Regions from separate parts of the Senegalia massiliensis genome, predicted to be linked through region 1. Evidence: predicted binding sites of a transcription regulator. Region 1 holds the regulator's gene; each other region holds the start of a gene.
What was found. The regulator HrcA, encoded in region 1, represses chaperone genes, less so after heat shock. The targets are predictions, from matches to a motif close to TGTTAGCACTCNNNNNNNNNGAGTGCTAACA.

Region 1 (5,898 bases):
TAGATTAATATATTATTGAGAGGTGATTTTTTGAAAGATGCTGCATTATATATTCATATACCTTTTTGCATAAAGAAATGTGATTATTGTGACTTTACTTCTTTTTGTTATAATGAAAAAAAAGTAGAAGAGTACATATCTTTATTATTAAAAGAAATAGATATGTATAGTGATATAGTCACAGAATATAAATTTAAAACATTATTCTTTGGCGGAGGTACACCTTCCCTAGTAAATGAAAAATTTATTGGAGATATTTTAGAAAAGTTAAATGATAAGTTTAAATTAGATTTAGAAGAAATAACAATAGAAGCAAATCCTAAAACGTTAAATAAAAATAAATTATTATATTATAAAAAAATGGGCATAAATAGAATTAGTGTTGGAGTACAATCATTTCAAGACAGAATATTAAATGATATAGGTAGGGTTCATAATAAAAATGATTTTTTAAGTACTTACAATCTTTTGAAAGAAACTGGATTTACTAATATAAATACTGATATAATGTTTAATTTACCAGATCAAAATATAGAAGATGTGCTAGAATCCTTAAACCAAATGATAAAATTAAATATTCCTCATATATCTTTTTATAGTTTAAGTATAGAAGAAGGAACTCCCTTTTATAAAAGATATAATGAAGGTAATTTAAATATTTCACATGAAGATATAGAAAGAAAAATGTATCATGAAGGGATAAAAGTATTAGAAAAAAATAATATTTATCAATATGAGATATCTAATTTTTCAAAAAAAGGATATGAATGCAAGCATAACATGTATTATTGGAAATTAAAGCCATATTTAGGACTTGGAGTTTCTTCACATTCAAATATGTTTTCAAAGAGATGGGGCAATACTAAAAATTATCTTGATTATAAAAGTAATATTTATAAAAATAAATTCCCTGTAGATTATTCTGAAAATATTGATTTAGAAACAGAGATGAGTGAATATATAATTTTAGGGTTAAGATTAAATGAAGGAATATCAAAAATAAAGTTTAAAGAAAGATATAATATAGAACTTGATAAAAAATTCAAAAAAGCTATAGAAGAAAGTATTGGATATGGGCTTATAGAGAATAAAAAAGATAGAATTTATTTGACAAAAAAAGGACGAGATTTATCAAATAGAGTTTTTAGTCTTTTTATATAAAAAAGGGGTTGACAAACTTCTTATAAAATGATAATTTTTATATAGATATTAGCACTCTATTTAATAGAGTGCTAATAACTAGATGAGAAGGGTGATACTATGAAGATTGATGGAAGAAAACTAAAGATATTACAGGCTATCATCCATAATTATATAACAAACGCTGAGCCAATTGGATCTAGAACAATATCTAAAAGATATGATCTGGGTGTTAGTCCAGCTACAATTAGAAATGAAATGTCAGATCTAGAAGAACTAGGGTTTTTATTACAACCGCACACCTCAGCGGGAAGAATACCATCAAATAAGGCTTATCGATTATATGTAAATAAGCTAACAGAGGAACAAAACTTAACAAAAGAAAAATTGAATAATTTAGATAAAAAAATGCTGAAGGAAATAGGTAGAGTTGAAGAGTTGATAGAAAATAGTGCTTCTATATTATCAAAACTAACAAATTATACCTCATTGGCTATAGCACCACAATTAAAACTTAGTAATATAAAACATATACAATTAGTTCCAATAGATGAATTCAGAGTATTACTAGTAATTGTAACTGATTCAGGTATAGTTAAAAACACTATATTAAGACTAGATAATATTGTATCTAATGATCAGCTAAATATAATATCAAATTTACTTACAGCAAAATTAAAAGGGAAGATGATTGGTGGAATAGGTAAAGTTCTAGAAAAAGATATTACAAATAATATGTATGAATATAAAGATATATTGGAATCTCTTATATCTACAATAAATAACTCTTTTAGTAATATTGATGAGATAGAATCTTACTCTAATGGAATCACTAAAATATTCAATTTTCCTGAATATAATGATATAGAAAAGGCAAAATCATTTATATCATTTATTCAAAATAAAGAAAATATTATAGATATGCTTTTAAACAAAGATATAGAAGATATAAATAACTTAGGGATTTATATCGGAGAAGAAAATATGTATGATGAAATCAAGAACTGTAGTTTAATTACTGCAACTTATCGAGTAAATGGTAGAATAATTGGTAAGATTGGAGTAATAGGTCCTACAAGAATGGAATATTCAAAAGTTATTCCGGTTGTTCAAAGATTATCTTTAGATTTATCTAATATATTAAAATGGTATTTTGAGTAGTTATTATATAAAGAGGTGAAGTAGTTGAATAATGAAGAAAAAGATTTAGAAAAAGAAGATTTAGAGGAAAAAGAACAAGAAACACAAAATGAAAACTCGGAACAAGTTAGTGAAGAAGAATCTAATGAAGAAGTAGAAGTTAAAAATGAAGATTTTAACAAACTAAATGATAGCTTTTTAAGACTTCAAGCTGATTTTACAAATTATAAGAGAAGAGTTGAAAAAGACAAACAATCTATTTATCAATTTGCTAATGAAAAATTAGTATTAGAACTGTTAGATGTAATAGATAACTTTGAAAGGGCATTTGCATCTGCAAATAAAGATGAAGAAAAAGAAGGTTTTTATGAAGGAGTTGTAATGGTATATAAACAACTTCTAGATATACTAGAAAAGAATGGCTTAGAAGAAATTGAAGCTAAAGACGAAAAATTTGATCCTAATTTACATCATGCAGTAATGCAAGAAGAAAGTGAAGATGTAGATGAAGAAACTATTATAGATGTATTTCAAAAAGGATATAAATTAAAAGACAAAGTAATCAGACCTAGTATGGTTAAAGTAGCAAAATAAAATATTTTAAGAATAATTTAGGAGGTAATGATTTTGAGTAAAATTATAGGAATTGACTTAGGAACAACAAACTCATGTGTTGCAGTAATGGAAGGTGGAGAATCTACTGTTATACCAAACTCTGAAGGTAATAGAACTACTCCATCAGTAGTAGCTTTTACAAAAGAAGGTGAAAGGTTAGTAGGTGAAACTGCAAAAAGACAAGCGGTTACTAACCCAGAAAGAACTATTATGTCAATAAAAACACATATGGGTTCAAATCATACAGAAAATATTGATGATAAAAACCTCACACCACAAGACATATCTGCTATGATTCTTCAAAAATTAAAATCAGATGCAGAGAGTTATTTAGGTGAAACTGTAAGTGAAGCAGTAATAACTGTACCAGCATATTTTACAGATAGCCAAAGACAAGCAACAAAAGATGCAGGGAAAATTGCAGGACTTACTGTAAAGAGAATCATAAATGAACCAACAGCAGCATCACTTGCTTATGGTTTAGATAAAGAAGATGAACATCAAACTATAATGGTATATGACTTAGGAGGAGGAACATTTGATGTATCCATACTCGAACTTGGAGATGGAGTATTTGAAGTTATATCTACTAAAGGTGATAACCATTTAGGTGGAGATGATTTTGATAAAGTATTAATTGATTATCTAGCAGAAGAATTCAAAAAAGAAAATGGTATAGATTTAAGAAACGATAAAATGGCTCTACAAAGACTAAAAGAAGGAGCAGAAAAAGCTAAAAAAGAATTATCATCAACAATGAAAACAAATATAAATTTACCATTTATTACAGCTACACAAGAAGGACCAAAACATTTAAATATAGATATTACAAGATCAAAATTTGAAGAGTTATCTTCTCATTTAGTTGAAAAAACTTTAGGACCTATCAGAGAAGCTCTTAAAGATGCAGGAATTAGTGCAGGAGAGTTAGATAAAGTTATTTTAGTTGGTGGTTCTACAAGAATACCAGCAGTTCAAGAAGAAGTTAAAAAGTTAACTGGAAAAGATGCACATAAAGGGGTTAATCCTGATGAAGTTGTGGCACTTGGAGCAGCGATACAAGGTGGAGTATTAAGTGGAGATGTTAAAGATGTATTATTATTAGATGTTACACCTCTATCACTTGGTATTGAAACATTAGGTGGAGTATTTACAAAACTTATAGAGAGAAATACTACAATACCTACAAAGAAAAGCCAAACATTCTCAACAGCAGCAGATAATCAAACAGCTGTAGACATTCACGTATTACAAGGTGAAAGAGAAATGGCTACTCACAATGTGACTTTAGGTAGATTCCAGCTTACAGGAATACCACAAGCACCAAGAGGAGTACCTCAAATAGAAGTAACATTTGATATAGATGCAAATGGTATAGTTAATGTATCTGCAAAAGATTTAGGAACAGGAAAAGAGCAAAAAATCACTATAACTGCTTCAACTAATTTATCTGATGAAGAGATAGAACAAAAAATTAAAGATGCAGAAATGCATGAAGAAGAAGATAAAAAGAAAAAAGAAGAAATAGAAGCAAGAAATACTGCTGAATCTACTGTTTATCAAACAGAAAAAACTCTTAAAGATTTAGGAGATAAGGTAAGTGCTGATGAAAAATCTAAAGTAGAAGCAAAATTAGATGAACTTAAAAAAGCATTAGAAAGTGATAATACAGAAGAAATAAAGACAAAAACAGAAGAATTAAATAATGAATTCCATGCTATATCACAAAAAATGTATGAGCAAGCAGCTGGTCAAGCACAACAAAATCAAGAAGGCCAAGCAAATCAACAATCTCAAGAAGACGATAATGTAGTTGATGCAGATTATGAAGTAGTAGATGATGAAGAAGATAAATAATTAAATTATATACTAGAGCTAAATCGTTTGATTTAGCTTTAGTATTTTAAAGAAATTGGTAGCTTAGGCGGTGAAAAATTGAGTAAAAGAGATTATTATGAAATATTAGGTGTAGATAAAAATGCAGATGACAAAGAAATAAAAAGAGCATATAGAAAGCTAGCTAAAAAATATCACCCTGATTTAAATCCAGATGATAAAGAATCAGAAGTTAAATTTAAGGAAGCTAGTGAAGCATATGAAGTATTAAGCAATTCAGAAAAAAGACAAAGATATGATCAGTTTGGTCACCAAGGTGTAAATGGTCAAGGAGCAGGTGGCTTTGGTGGCGGATTTAGCGGCCAAGGTTTTGATTTTGGAGATATATTTGGAGATGTATTTGGAGATATATTTGGTGGTGGAGGTTTTTCTAATGGAAGAAGAAGAAATGGACCTAGAAAAGGTGCAGATATAAAAGTTGCATTAGATATAACATTTAAAGAAGCTGCTTTTGGTACAGAAAAGAAAATTGATATAAAAAGAACAGAAAATTGCACAAAATGTAATGGGACAGGAGCAAAGTCTTCAAGTGATAAAAAAACTTGTTCTCAATGTAATGGAGCAGGTGAAGTTAAACAAGCACAAAATACTCCATTCGGCCAATTTGTAAACGTAAGAACTTGTCCAACATGTAATGGAACAGGTGAAATTATAACAGACCCTTGTACAAAGTGTAATGGAACAGGAACAGAGAAGAAAACAAAGAGAATTACAATAAATGTTCCAGCGGGTGTTGATACTGGCTCAGTAATACCTCTTCGTGGTGAAGGAGAACCTGGAGAAAAAGGTGGACCTAGAGGAGATTTATATATTTATATAAATGTATTACCTCATGAAATATTCCATAGAGATGGTAATGATGTAGTACTTGAACTTCCGATAACATTTGTTCAAGCAGCACTAGGTGATGAAGTAGAAGTACCTACATTAGATGGAAAAGTAAAATACAAAATAAATGAAGGTACACAAACAGGGACTGTATTTAGACTTAAAAACAAAGGTATACCGAGTGTTAGAGGTTATGGTAGAGGCGACCAGTATGTAAAAGTAGTTATAGAAGTTCCTAAAAATTTAAATGAAAGTCAAAAAGATATATTAAGGAAATTT
Region 2 (5,898 bases), on a different contig from region 1:
GATACAACTTTTGCAAGAATTTTAGAAATGGTAGAGGAAGCACAAGATAAAAAAGCAAAAACACAGAAGTTTCTAGAGGTATTTTCTAGATATTATACACCAGCTATAATGATATTAGCAATAATAGTTTATATAATAACAAAGGATATAAGGTTATCACTAACGCTTCTAGTAATAGCTTGTCCAGGAGCCCTAGTAATATCCACACCAGTATCAATAGTAGCAGGAATAGGTAATGGAGCTAAGAATGGAATATTAATAAAAGGTGGAGAAATAATAGAGAAACTAGGGAAGACAAAGGTTATAGCCTTTGATAAAACTGGAACTCTGACAGAGGGAAAGCCTAAGGTGATAAAGATTAAATCCTTTGGAATTAGTGAAAAAGAATTGCTAAAATTAGCAGCAAAAGGGGAAATGTATTCAGAACATCCTCTTGGAAAGTCAATAATAGAAAAATATGATGAGATAATAGGTGGAAAACTTATGGCTCCTGAATATACTGATATAATAACTGGCCATGGGTTAAAGGCTAAAATAGAGGGTAAAGAGGTATTGATAGGAAATAGAAAATTAATAGATCTAAATGGAATAAATATATCAGAAGATATAGAAGATTATATTATAGAAGAGGAAGAAAAAGGACAAACTGCAGTAATAATAGGAGATAAGGAAAATATACTAGGAGTTATATCCATAGCGGATACTATAAAAGAAGGGGCTAAGGATCTTATAGATAAACTTAAGAAACAAGGTATTAAAAATTTAATTATGCTAACAGGTGATAATGAAAGAGTAGCTAATTGGGTAGCAAATAAATTAGGTTTAGATGGCTATTATGCTGAATTACTTCCAGAGGATAAAGTAAAAATATTAAAAGACTTACAAGCAGAATCTGGAATTACATTAATGGTAGGAGATGGAGTAAATGATGCTCCAGCATTGGCATCAGCAGATTTAGGAATAGCTGTAGGAGGAGTAGGAAAAGATGTTGCTATGGAGACAGCAGATGTAGTTTTAATGGCAGATAAGTTAGACAAATTATCCTATGCTCTAGGACTAAGTAAATCAACTGTAAAGAATATAAAACAAAATATCTATTTTTCAATAGCAGTAGTAACATTATTATTAATAGGAGTATTAGTAGGAACAGTATTCCTATCTTTAGGAATGTTAGTTCATGAGTTAAGTGTATTACTAGTAATAATAAATGCAATTAGACTATTAAAATATAGAGAAAAATAAAGGGGAGATTAAATGGAAAAGATTAATCAGGAAGAAAGTAATTGTATAGATAAAGTACCTGTATTCAATAATCTAACCTATGATGAGATGTCTGAAATAGCTATGATAACCAGTCATAGGGAATATCAAAAATATGAAACCATATATCTAGCAGGTGAAGAGTCTCAAAGACTCTATGTTGTAAATAGTGGTAAAGTAAAGATTACTAGAATATCTGAATCAGGTAAGGAACAGATAATTAGAGTTTTAGAACCAGGAGATTTTATGGGAGAACTTTCTTTATTCGTTCCTTCTCCCTTAGAAAGTAATGCACAAACATTAGAAAAGACCAGTGTATGTATTATAGAAGGGAATAAATTAAATCAAATAATAAAAAAACATCCTGATATAGCTATAAAAATACTAGAAGAGATAAGTACAAGACTTAATGATGCAGAAAATTTAATAGAATCTCTAGGACTACAAGATGTAGAACAAAGGGTAGCCAATATTTTATTAGAGTTATCAGAAGGTAACAATAAAATAAACTTAAAAATAACTAAAAGGGACTTAGCATCTTATATAGGAGTCAGTAGAGAAACACTGAGTAGAAGACTTACAGATCTTCAAAACAAAGGGATAATAGAACAAGAAGGACAGAGGAAGATTTGCATATTGCATAGAGAAAAATTAGAAGATATAGCAAAATTAAAAGTATAGAAATAGATAGAAAATCAGATAAAACATTATATTAATTATAACTATTCTCTATTTTACTATTTTAATTATAAAGAGTTATGCAAAAATCTATCAATGAGTGTAGTATACCAAATGAAAGAATATATATAGTGTGATTACAGAATTATAGGATTATTAGGTATAGAAGCTAGTTCTATCTGTGATACTCCAGAAGGATATATAGAAGGTAAGGATAAAGAAATGGTAAAAAAATTTTATGAATTTATAAACAGTAAATAAGATATTTTAACAAAAAGAATCTGCATATTACAAAAGTAGAGTGGAGATTCTTTTTAATTTATCTACTTGTATGTGTAAGATAACTTTAAAATTGTAAAGATACACTTAAAATGATAGAATATAAGTAATAGAATGATCAGAGTAGAATTTATAATTCAATGGTGGAGGCCTTTTTTAATATAAAGATTAATATTGAGTTTTTAAATAATAGATTGATAATTTTATCACATTATATAATTATCTACAATCTGATTACTTAACAAAACAAACGAAAGGGCATAATTCTCCATCAGTTAGGAATTCAGATTTTGAAAGAGTATTAATGCCCCTTCCCCCTCTACAAGAACAAAAAGAAATATTACGAATCCTATACAATCTACTTAAAAAAGAATCAGAAATAAAAGAATTAACTGAACTTGAAGATGAAATTGAACTAATTAAAAAATCAATACTAGCTAAAGCATTTAGAGGTCAGCTTGTCACCAATTATCCTAAAGAAGAAAGTGCTATAGAATTACTTAAAAAAGTATTAAAAGAAAAAGTTAAGAAGTAGAAATATTATTTAATTAATAGGAGATTAGGATTATGAAAAAAATGATTTTAAATGCTTTACTGGGTGGCTTAAGCGTATTAGTATTTATAATTATCTTTACCAATATATTTGGAGTTGATCCATCTACCTTTTATAAAGGTTTAATAGAAGGTACTATTGTTGAAAAATATTATTTGGATCTTATATTTTTTATTTTTATTGTTCTAGCTCTAATTTTAAAGGTCAGATGTATTGACTAATTATAAGAATTATGATAAAAATAATTATGTATTAGCACTCTTCTTATAAGAGTGCTAATACATATTATATATATAAAAATTTCATCAACAGAAGGGAGATTATTATGGAAAAAAGAGAATTTAAGGCAGAATCTAAAAGATTATTAGATTTAATGATTAACTCAATTTATACTCATAAGGAAATTTTTTTAAGAGAACTTATTTCTAATTCTAGTGATGCTATAGATAAAATCTATTATAAAGCATTAACTGACGATAATATAAAGTTTAATCAAGAAGATTATTATATTAAAATTACTCCAGATAAGGAAAATAGAATATTAACTGTATATGATACTGGAATAGGTATGACTAAAGAAGAATTAGAAGATAACCTAGGAACTATTGCTAGAAGTGGTTCTTTTGATTTCAAAAAAATGAATCAATTAAAAGATGGTTATGATATAATTGGACAATTTGGTGTAGGTTTTTACTCAGCTTTTATGGTAGCTGATACTATTACTGTGATAACTAAAGCATTAGGTAGTGATACAGGATATAAATGGGTATCTGAAGGAGCAGAAGGATATACTATAGAACCTTTCGATAAAAAAGAAATAGGAACAGAAATCATAATAAAATTAAAAGAAAATACTGAAGATGAAAATTATGATGAGTACTTAGAAGAATATAAAATTCAAAATATAATTAAGAAGTATTCTGATTTTGTAAGATATCCTATAAAAATGGATGTAACTAAATATAAACAAAAAGAAGATAATGAGGAAGAATCTGAAGAATATATAGAAGAAGAAACTATAAATAGTATGGTTCCAATATGGAAAAAGAACAAAAGTCAGCTTACAGATGAAGATTATGAAAAATTCTATAAAGATAAACATTACGGATTTGATAAACCAGTTAAACATATTCATATTAAAGTTGAAGGTACTATAAGATATAATGCAATATTATATATACCAGAAAATATACCTTTTGATTATTATACTAAAGAATATGAAAAAGGTTTAGAACTATATTCTAATGGTGTATTAATCATGGATAAGTGTAGTGAATTATTACCTGATTATTTTAGTTTTGTTAAAGGAATGGTAGATTCAGAAGATTTATCTTTAAATATTTCTCGTGAAATGCTTCAACATGATAGACAACTTAAATTTATAGCTAAAAATCTTAAAAAGAAAATAAAAAGTGAACTTTTAAAACTATTAAATAATGATAGAGAAAAATATGAAAAATTCTATGATTCTTTTGGTAGACAGTTAAAATATGGAGTATACAGTGACTTTGGTCAGAATAAAGAATTGTTACAAGATTTATTAATGTTCCATTCTTCAAAAGAGAAAAAATTAGTAACTTTAGATGAATATGTTGAAAGAATGCCAGAAGATCAAAAATATATTTATTATGCTACAGGTGATTCTGTAGAAAAAATAGAAAAATTACCTCAAACTGAATTAGTATTAGATAAAGGATATGAAATATTATACTTTACTGAAGATGTAGATGAATTTGCTATAAAAATGATAATGAATTATAAAGAAAAAGAATTCAAATCTGTATCTAGTGGTGATTTAGGAATAGAAACAGAAGAAGATAAAAATAAAGATGAATCTAAAGAAGAAAACAATAAATTATTTGAAGATATGAAAAAAGTATTATCAAATAAAGTAAAAGAAGTTAGAGCATCAAAGAGACTTAAGAATCATCCAGTATGTCTTGCAAATGAAGGTGAAGTTTCAATAGAGATGGAAAAAGTATTGAAGTCAATGCCTAACAATCAAAATATAGAGGCTGATAAAATTTTAGAAATTAATACTAATCATACTGTATTTAAAGCGTTAAAAGATGCATATGAAAATGGTAATAAAGAAAAATTAGACCTTTATACAAATTTATTATATAATCAAGCTCTTTTAATTGAAGGTTTACCTATAGAGGATCCAGTAGAATTTTCTAACAACATGAGTAAAGTAATGAGCTAATTTACTATTTAATTGGGGGAGTTTTATGTTTAAATGGAAAGAAAATTTTAGTTGTAATATAGAAGAAATAGATAAACAACATCAAAAATTATTTCAAATAGGAAACGATATATATAAATTGGTAACTTCTAAGGATGATAGAGATCATTATGATGAAATAATGGCTATAATTAGAGAATTAGAAGAATATACTGTTTATCATTTTAACTATGAAGAAGAACTTATGTCTAAATATGGATATAATGAATTAGAAGAGCATAAAAATCAACATACTTTATTTGTTGATAAAATAAAAGAAATACAAACTGAAGATATTGATTTAAGACAAAAAAAGGTTGCAATGGATACATTAATGTTTGTAGCTGATTGGATAGAAAATCATATATTAAAATCAGATCACAAATATAATGAATTTTTAAATGACAAAGGTGTATATTAGCAATAAGCTAATAAAGAAAGGTTCTTACATAAGGACCTTTCTTTATTTAATATATTATTTTATTAAAATATATTTAAAATGGGTAAATAATATTTGTCACTAAAAATAAAGGCGGGATATTATGAAGAAAAAGTACGATGCGGAAGAGCTATACAGATTAACTGTAAACAATATGGAAGAAAGAGGAGTTAATATAAAAGATATAGCAGAATTAGCTATGTTTCTACAAAAGAAATATAAAAAGGATTTAACTCTTGAATATTGTATAGAAAATGTTGAAAGAGTATTACGCAAAAGAGAAGTTATGCATGCAATACTTACAGGATTAGCATTAGATGAGTTAGCAGAAAAGAAGCAACTACCATATCCACTTCAAGAAATTATAGAGACTGATGAAGGACTATATGGAATAGATGAAATAATACCTTTATCTATAGTAAATATATATGGAACTATTGGATTAACAAATTATGGATATTTAGA
Region 3 (5,898 bases), on a different contig from region 1:
CTTATATGACTGAATTATATAGACATATTGGACCAGATGTAGATATTCCAGCAGGGGACATAGGTGTAAGTGCTAGAGAAATAGGATATTTATATGGACAATATAGAAGAATAAGAGGCGCATTTGAAAACGGGGTTATAACAGGTAAAGGATTATCATATGGTGGAAGTTTAATAAGACCAGAAGCAACAGGTTTTGGTGCTGCATACTTTATGAATGAAATATTAAATTATCATGGAGATACATTTGAAGGCAAAACAGTATCTATTTCTGGATTTGGTAATGTGTCTTGGGGTATAGTTCAAAAAATAAATGAACTAGGTGGAAAAGTAGTTACACTTTCAGGACCAGATGGGTATATTTATGATCCAGATGGAGTAACTGGAGAAGAAAAAATAAACTACATGGTTGAAATGAGAATGTCAGGTAGAGATAAAGTAAAAGATTATGCTGATAAATTTGGAGTAGAGTATTTTGAAGGAGAAAAACCATGGGGTGTTAAAGTTGATATAGCAATGCCTTGTGCAACTCAAAATGAAGTGCATATGGAAGATGCTAAGAAAATGGTAGAAAATGGATTAAAATACTACTGTGAAGTGTCAAATATGCCTACAACAAATGATGCACTTAAATATTTACAAGAACAAGGATTAATAGTAGGTCCTTCAAAAGCAGCAAATGCTGGTGGAGTTGCATGTTCTGGACTTGAAATGGCACAAAATAGCTTAAGATTATCATGGACAGAAGAAGAAGTAGACCAAAATTTAAAAAAGATAATGAAAGATATACATGAAAATGCTCGTTTTGCAGCAGAACAAAATGGATTTGGATATAATCTAGTTGCTGGTGCAAATATTGCAGGATTCTTAAAAGTAGCAGAAGCAATGATGGCACAAGGAATATATTAATATATAAAGGTCCCTTTAAAAGGGACCTTTTACTATTGTATAGGTTTAAAAATATCCTATTAGGGTAATTATCTTAGGTAAAGAAATAGGAGGTAATTGTAAAATGAGCTATGAATTAATAGAACAAAATGATAAAATCATAATAAAAGATATAAAGAATTTTGAGCCTAAACATATATTTGAGTGTGGCCAAGCATTTAGATGGCATGTAGAAGATGATGGAAGTTATACTATAGTTGCTTATGGAAAGATACTTAATATAAAAAAAGAAGGTAATGATGCAGTATTTTCCAATACTAATAAAGAAGATTTTAAAAGTATTTGGTATTATTATTTTGATTTACATAGGGATTATGATGAAATTAAAAAAGAATTATCAAAAGATCCTATACTGGAAAAAGCTATTAAATTTGGAGAAGGAATGAGAATATTAAATCAAGATGAATGGGAAATACTCATTTCTTTTATTACATCAGCAAATAATATGATTTCTAGAATAAAGAAATCATTAAATTTATTAAGTGAAAAATATGGAGAATTTATAGGAGAATATAGAGGAAATAAATATTATAGTTTTCCTACAGCAAATAGTTTAAATAAATTATCAGTAGAAGATATAAAAGAATGTGGCTTAGGATTTAGGGCTAAATATATATTATCAGCTGCTAATATAGTTGATAGAAGAGAGATGGATATTTATGCTATAAAGAATATGCCTACAGATGATGCAAGAAAAAATCTTTTAATATTTCCAGGAGTGGGACCTAAAGTAGCAGATTGTATAATGTTATTTTCTATGGAGAAATCAGATGCATTTCCAATAGATGTATGGGTTAAAAGGGTTATGGAGTATTTTTATTTAGAGGAAGATACAAAACTTAAACTTATACAAGAGTATGGCCAAGAAAAATTTGGAGAGTTAGCAGGATTTGCACAACAATATCTATTTTATTATGCACGAGAATTAGGTATAGGTAAGAAAAAATAAGGAGTTGATGTAGATTGATAGGTACTATAGTTAATTTCCTTGCTATATTGTTAGGAGGAATAATAGGTGTAAGTATTAAAGAAGGATTAAAAGAAAATTATAAAGAAATAATAATGGATTCACTTGCACTTATTGTAATAGTAATAGGCCTTACATCTGCTCTTAAAAGTGAAAGTATTCTTACTATGATATTTAGTCTGATAATAGGAGTAATTATAGGTGAAAGTTTAAAAATAGATAAAAAGTTAAATAAAATAGGAGAATTCTTAGAAAGAAAGTTTGGGAGAAGTGATTCAAATTTTTCCAAAGGGTTTGTAACGACTTCCTTGATATTTTGTGTAGGTGCTATGGCTATAGTTGGTTCACTTGAAAGTGGATTAACAGGAAATCACAATACACTCTATGCAAAATCAGTAATAGATGGTATAACATCTATAGTATTTGCATCTACACTTGGAATAGGAGTAGCATTTTCTAGTTTTGCTGTATTTTTGTATCAAGGTACTATAACAATATTAGCATCATTTTTAACTGATTTTTTAATAGATTCAGTAGTTTTAGAAATGTCAGCTGTAGGTGGAATTCTTATATCAGCTATTGGAATAAATATATTAGGATTAAAAGAGATAAAGGTAAGTAATATGCTTCCAGCAATTTTTTTACCTTTAGTATTTTATATTGTTAAATTAATATATCTTAGCATTTAAGTTATATCATTTTTAATATATATAATATATAATAGAAGGAAGAATAAATATTTGAAGGGGAGTAGCGATGAACAAAAAGAAAGTTGTTTCATATTTAAATTTTCTACCACTAATTATATTATCTATACTTTTGTTTAAATTTATAGATAATCCATATTCACTTCTTGATTTTATTAATGTTTTAAGTCCATTTTTAATTGCATTTAGTATAGCCTACCTTTTAAATCCTTTAGTTATATATATTGAAAAATCATTTAAGATTAATAGGTTAGGAAGTATATTCTTTTCTTATATTATAGTACTTGGGATACTAGTGTTTTTAATTGCTATAGTAACTCCAAATATAATTAAGAGTATAACTACACTTATAGATAATACACCAACTTATGTAAAAAATATTCAGGAATTTATTGAATATAATATAACTAAATTTGAAATATTAAGTAATAGTATTGCAACTGAAAATTTAGAAAAAATACTATTAGATTCACTGGCTAAAATAACAGAATTAGCTAATTTAGCAGTTAATCAGGTTGTATTTCAAGCTATAAATGTAACAGCTTTCTTACTTAAAATAGTTTTATCTATAGTTATATCAATATACATGCTTAAAGATAAAGAAAATTTCAAAAGACAAATTAAAAGATTACTTTATTCCATCCTAAGTTATACCAATGCTACTAAGATAATAGAATTAGGTAGAGATGTAAATAGAGTATTTTCTAGATATTTAGTAGGAAAACTTATAGATTCATTAATAGTATCAATAATATGTTTTTTAGTATTATTTTTAGTAGTAAAAGCTCCATTTGCTATGTTACTAAGTGTTATTGTAGGAATCACTAATATGATACCTTATTTTGGTCCATTTATTGGAGCAGTACCTGCTATTATTATCACACTTTTCAGCTCTCCAATAAAAGCATTGTGGGTTGCAATAACTATACTTGTTATCCAACAATTTGATGGTTTATATTTAGGGCCTAAAATTTTAGGAGATCATGTAGGAGTCAAACCTTTTTGGATAATCTCTGCAATTACTATTGGTGGTGCTTTATTTGGATTTATGGGTATGCTTTTAGGGGTACCTGTTGTTGCAGTACTTAGACTTTTAGTAATGAGATTTGTAGATAAGAGGTTAAAAAATAATAATATTAATATTTAAACAAAACAAGAGAAAAACCAAGAAAAAGATAGATTTTATGAGTTAATACTAAATAAATCAAAATAATCTACAATTATTTGCTATATTTAGATTTGCATATAATAGTACAAAATTGTACTATTATATTTGTAAGGATTAGCACTCACACCTAATGAGTGCTAATAATAAAAACAGGATATATTCAAGGAGGGTAATTATGAATTTAAAGCCATTAGGAGATAGGTTAGTTATTAAAAAGATAGAAGCTCAAGAGAAAACTAAAAGTGGTATAGTATTACCAAACTCAGCGCAGGAACAACCACAAATTTCAGAAATTTTAGCATTAGGCGATGGAATAACATCAGATGATAAAAAGAAAGACACAATAAAGGTAGGCGATAAAGTTATAGCTTCTAAATTTTCAGGTACAGAAGTTAAACTTGATGGTGAAGAATATACAATTATTAAATTGAATGATGTATTAGCAATTGTTGAATAAAGCTTAAAAAATATAAAGGAGTGATTATTTAATGGCTAAACAAATTAGATTTGGAGAAGAAGCCCGCCGTTCAATGGAGAAGGGTATAAATAAATTAGCAGATACAGTAAAAGTTACATTAGGACCTAAAGGAAGAAATGTAGTACTTGATAAAAAGTTTGGTTCACCTTTAATTACTAATGATGGTGTTACTATTGCTCGTGAAATTGAGTTAAAAGATGCATATGAAAATATGGGAGCACAACTTGTTAAAGAAGTAGCTACAAAAACAAATGATGTTGCAGGAGATGGAACAACTACTGCTACTTTACTTGCTCAAGCAATGATAAGAGAAGGACTTAAAAATGTTGCAGCTGGAGCAAACCCTATGATTCTTAAAAAAGGAATACATAAAGCTGTAGAAACTTCAGTAGAAGAAATCAAAAACATCTCAAAAATTGTAGAAGGAAAAGATGCTATAGCACAAGTTGCATCTATTTCGGCAGATGATGAAACTATTGGAAAATTAATAGCAGAAGCTATGGAGAAAGTAGGAAAAGATGGCGTTATAACTGTTGAAGAATCACGTTCAATGGGTACTACTCTAGACGTAGTTGAAGGTATGCAATTTGACAGAGGGTATTTATCACCATATATGGTAACAGATACTGAAAAGATGGAAGCATCTTTAGAAGAACCATATATTTTAATTACAGATAAAAAGATAACTAATATTCAAGAAATATTACCAGTACTTGAACAAATAGTTCAACAAGGAAAGCAATTACTTATAATTGCAGAGGATATAGAAGGAGAGGCATTAGCAACTCTTGTAGTAAATAAGATTAGAGGTACATTTAACTGTGTAGCAATAAAAGCACCAGGATTTGGTGATAGAAGAAAAGAAATGTTAAGAGATATTGCTATACTTACAGGTGGAGAAGTTATTTCTGAAGAATTAGGATATGATATAAAGGAAACTACATTAGATATGTTAGGTTCTGCATCTACTGTTAGAATAGACAAAGATAACACTACGATAGTAAGTGGAAATGGTAATGAAAATGAAATTGCTAATAGAGTAAATGAAATAAAAGCTCAAATTGAAGGATCAGATTCTGAGTTTGATACTGAAAAGCTTCAAGAAAGACTTGCAAAACTTGCAGGAGGAGTAGCAGTTATACAAGTTGGAGCAGCTACAGAAACAGAACTTAAAGAAAGAAAATTAAGAATAGAAGATGCATTAGCTGCAACACGTGCTGCAGTAGAAGAAGGAATAGTACCTGGTGGTGGAACAGCTCTAATAAATGCTGTACCAAAAGTAAAAGAGCTTGTGAAAAATACTAAAGGTGATGAAAGAACTGGAGTTAATATAGTGCTTCGTTCACTTGAAGAACCAGTAAGACAAATTTGTGAAAATGCAGGGCTTGAAGGTTCAGTTATAGTTGAAAAAGTAAAAACAAGTGATAAAGGTATTGGATTTGATGCATTAAATGAAGAGTATGTTGACATGATAGCTTCTGGTATAGTTGATCCAACAAAAGTAACAAGATCAGCATTACAAAATGCTGCATCAGTATCAGCAATGGTACTTACTACAGAATCTGTAGTAGCAGATGAAGAAGATGAGGACGATATGCCAGCAGGCGGCGGAATGCCAGGCGGTATGGGCG

Region 2: a site for HrcA is predicted at 3,021-3,051, ahead of htpG (molecular chaperone HtpG). Genes of this name have one in related genera too.
Region 3: a site for HrcA is predicted at 3,902-3,932, ahead of D3Z33_RS10790 (co-chaperone GroES). Genes of this name have one in related genera too.

What each region holds. Positions count from the first base shown of each region.
Region 1 is NZ_QXXA01000004.1:4,883-10,780, reverse strand. It holds gene hemW (radical SAM family heme chaperone HemW) at 31-1,161, shown strand; gene hrcA (heat-inducible transcriptional repressor HrcA) at 1,261-2,301, shown strand; gene grpE (nucleotide exchange factor GrpE) at 2,326-2,874, shown strand; gene dnaK (molecular chaperone DnaK) at 2,908-4,752, shown strand; gene dnaJ (molecular chaperone DnaJ) at 4,831-5,898, shown strand, end outside.
Region 2 is NZ_QXXA01000024.1:7,598-13,495, reverse strand. It holds gene D3Z33_RS15400 (heavy metal translocating P-type ATPase) at 1-1,242, shown strand, start outside; gene D3Z33_RS15395 (Crp/Fnr family transcriptional regulator) at 1,255-1,941, shown strand; gene D3Z33_RS15390 (restriction endonuclease subunit S) at 2,411-2,752, shown strand; gene D3Z33_RS15385 (hypothetical protein) at 2,785-2,991, shown strand; gene htpG (molecular chaperone HtpG) at 3,096-4,976, shown strand; gene D3Z33_RS15375 (bacteriohemerythrin) at 5,002-5,415, shown strand; gene D3Z33_RS15370 (phosphatidylglycerophosphatase A family protein) at 5,537-5,898, shown strand, end outside.
Region 3 is NZ_QXXA01000011.1:85,097-90,994, reverse strand. It holds gene gdhA (NADP-specific glutamate dehydrogenase) at 1-908, shown strand, start outside; gene D3Z33_RS10805 (DNA-3-methyladenine glycosylase family protein) at 1,012-1,896, shown strand; gene D3Z33_RS10800 (DUF554 domain-containing protein) at 1,911-2,603, shown strand; gene D3Z33_RS10795 (AI-2E family transporter) at 2,671-3,768, shown strand; gene D3Z33_RS10790 (co-chaperone GroES) at 3,965-4,246, shown strand; gene groL (chaperonin GroEL) at 4,278-5,898, shown strand, end outside.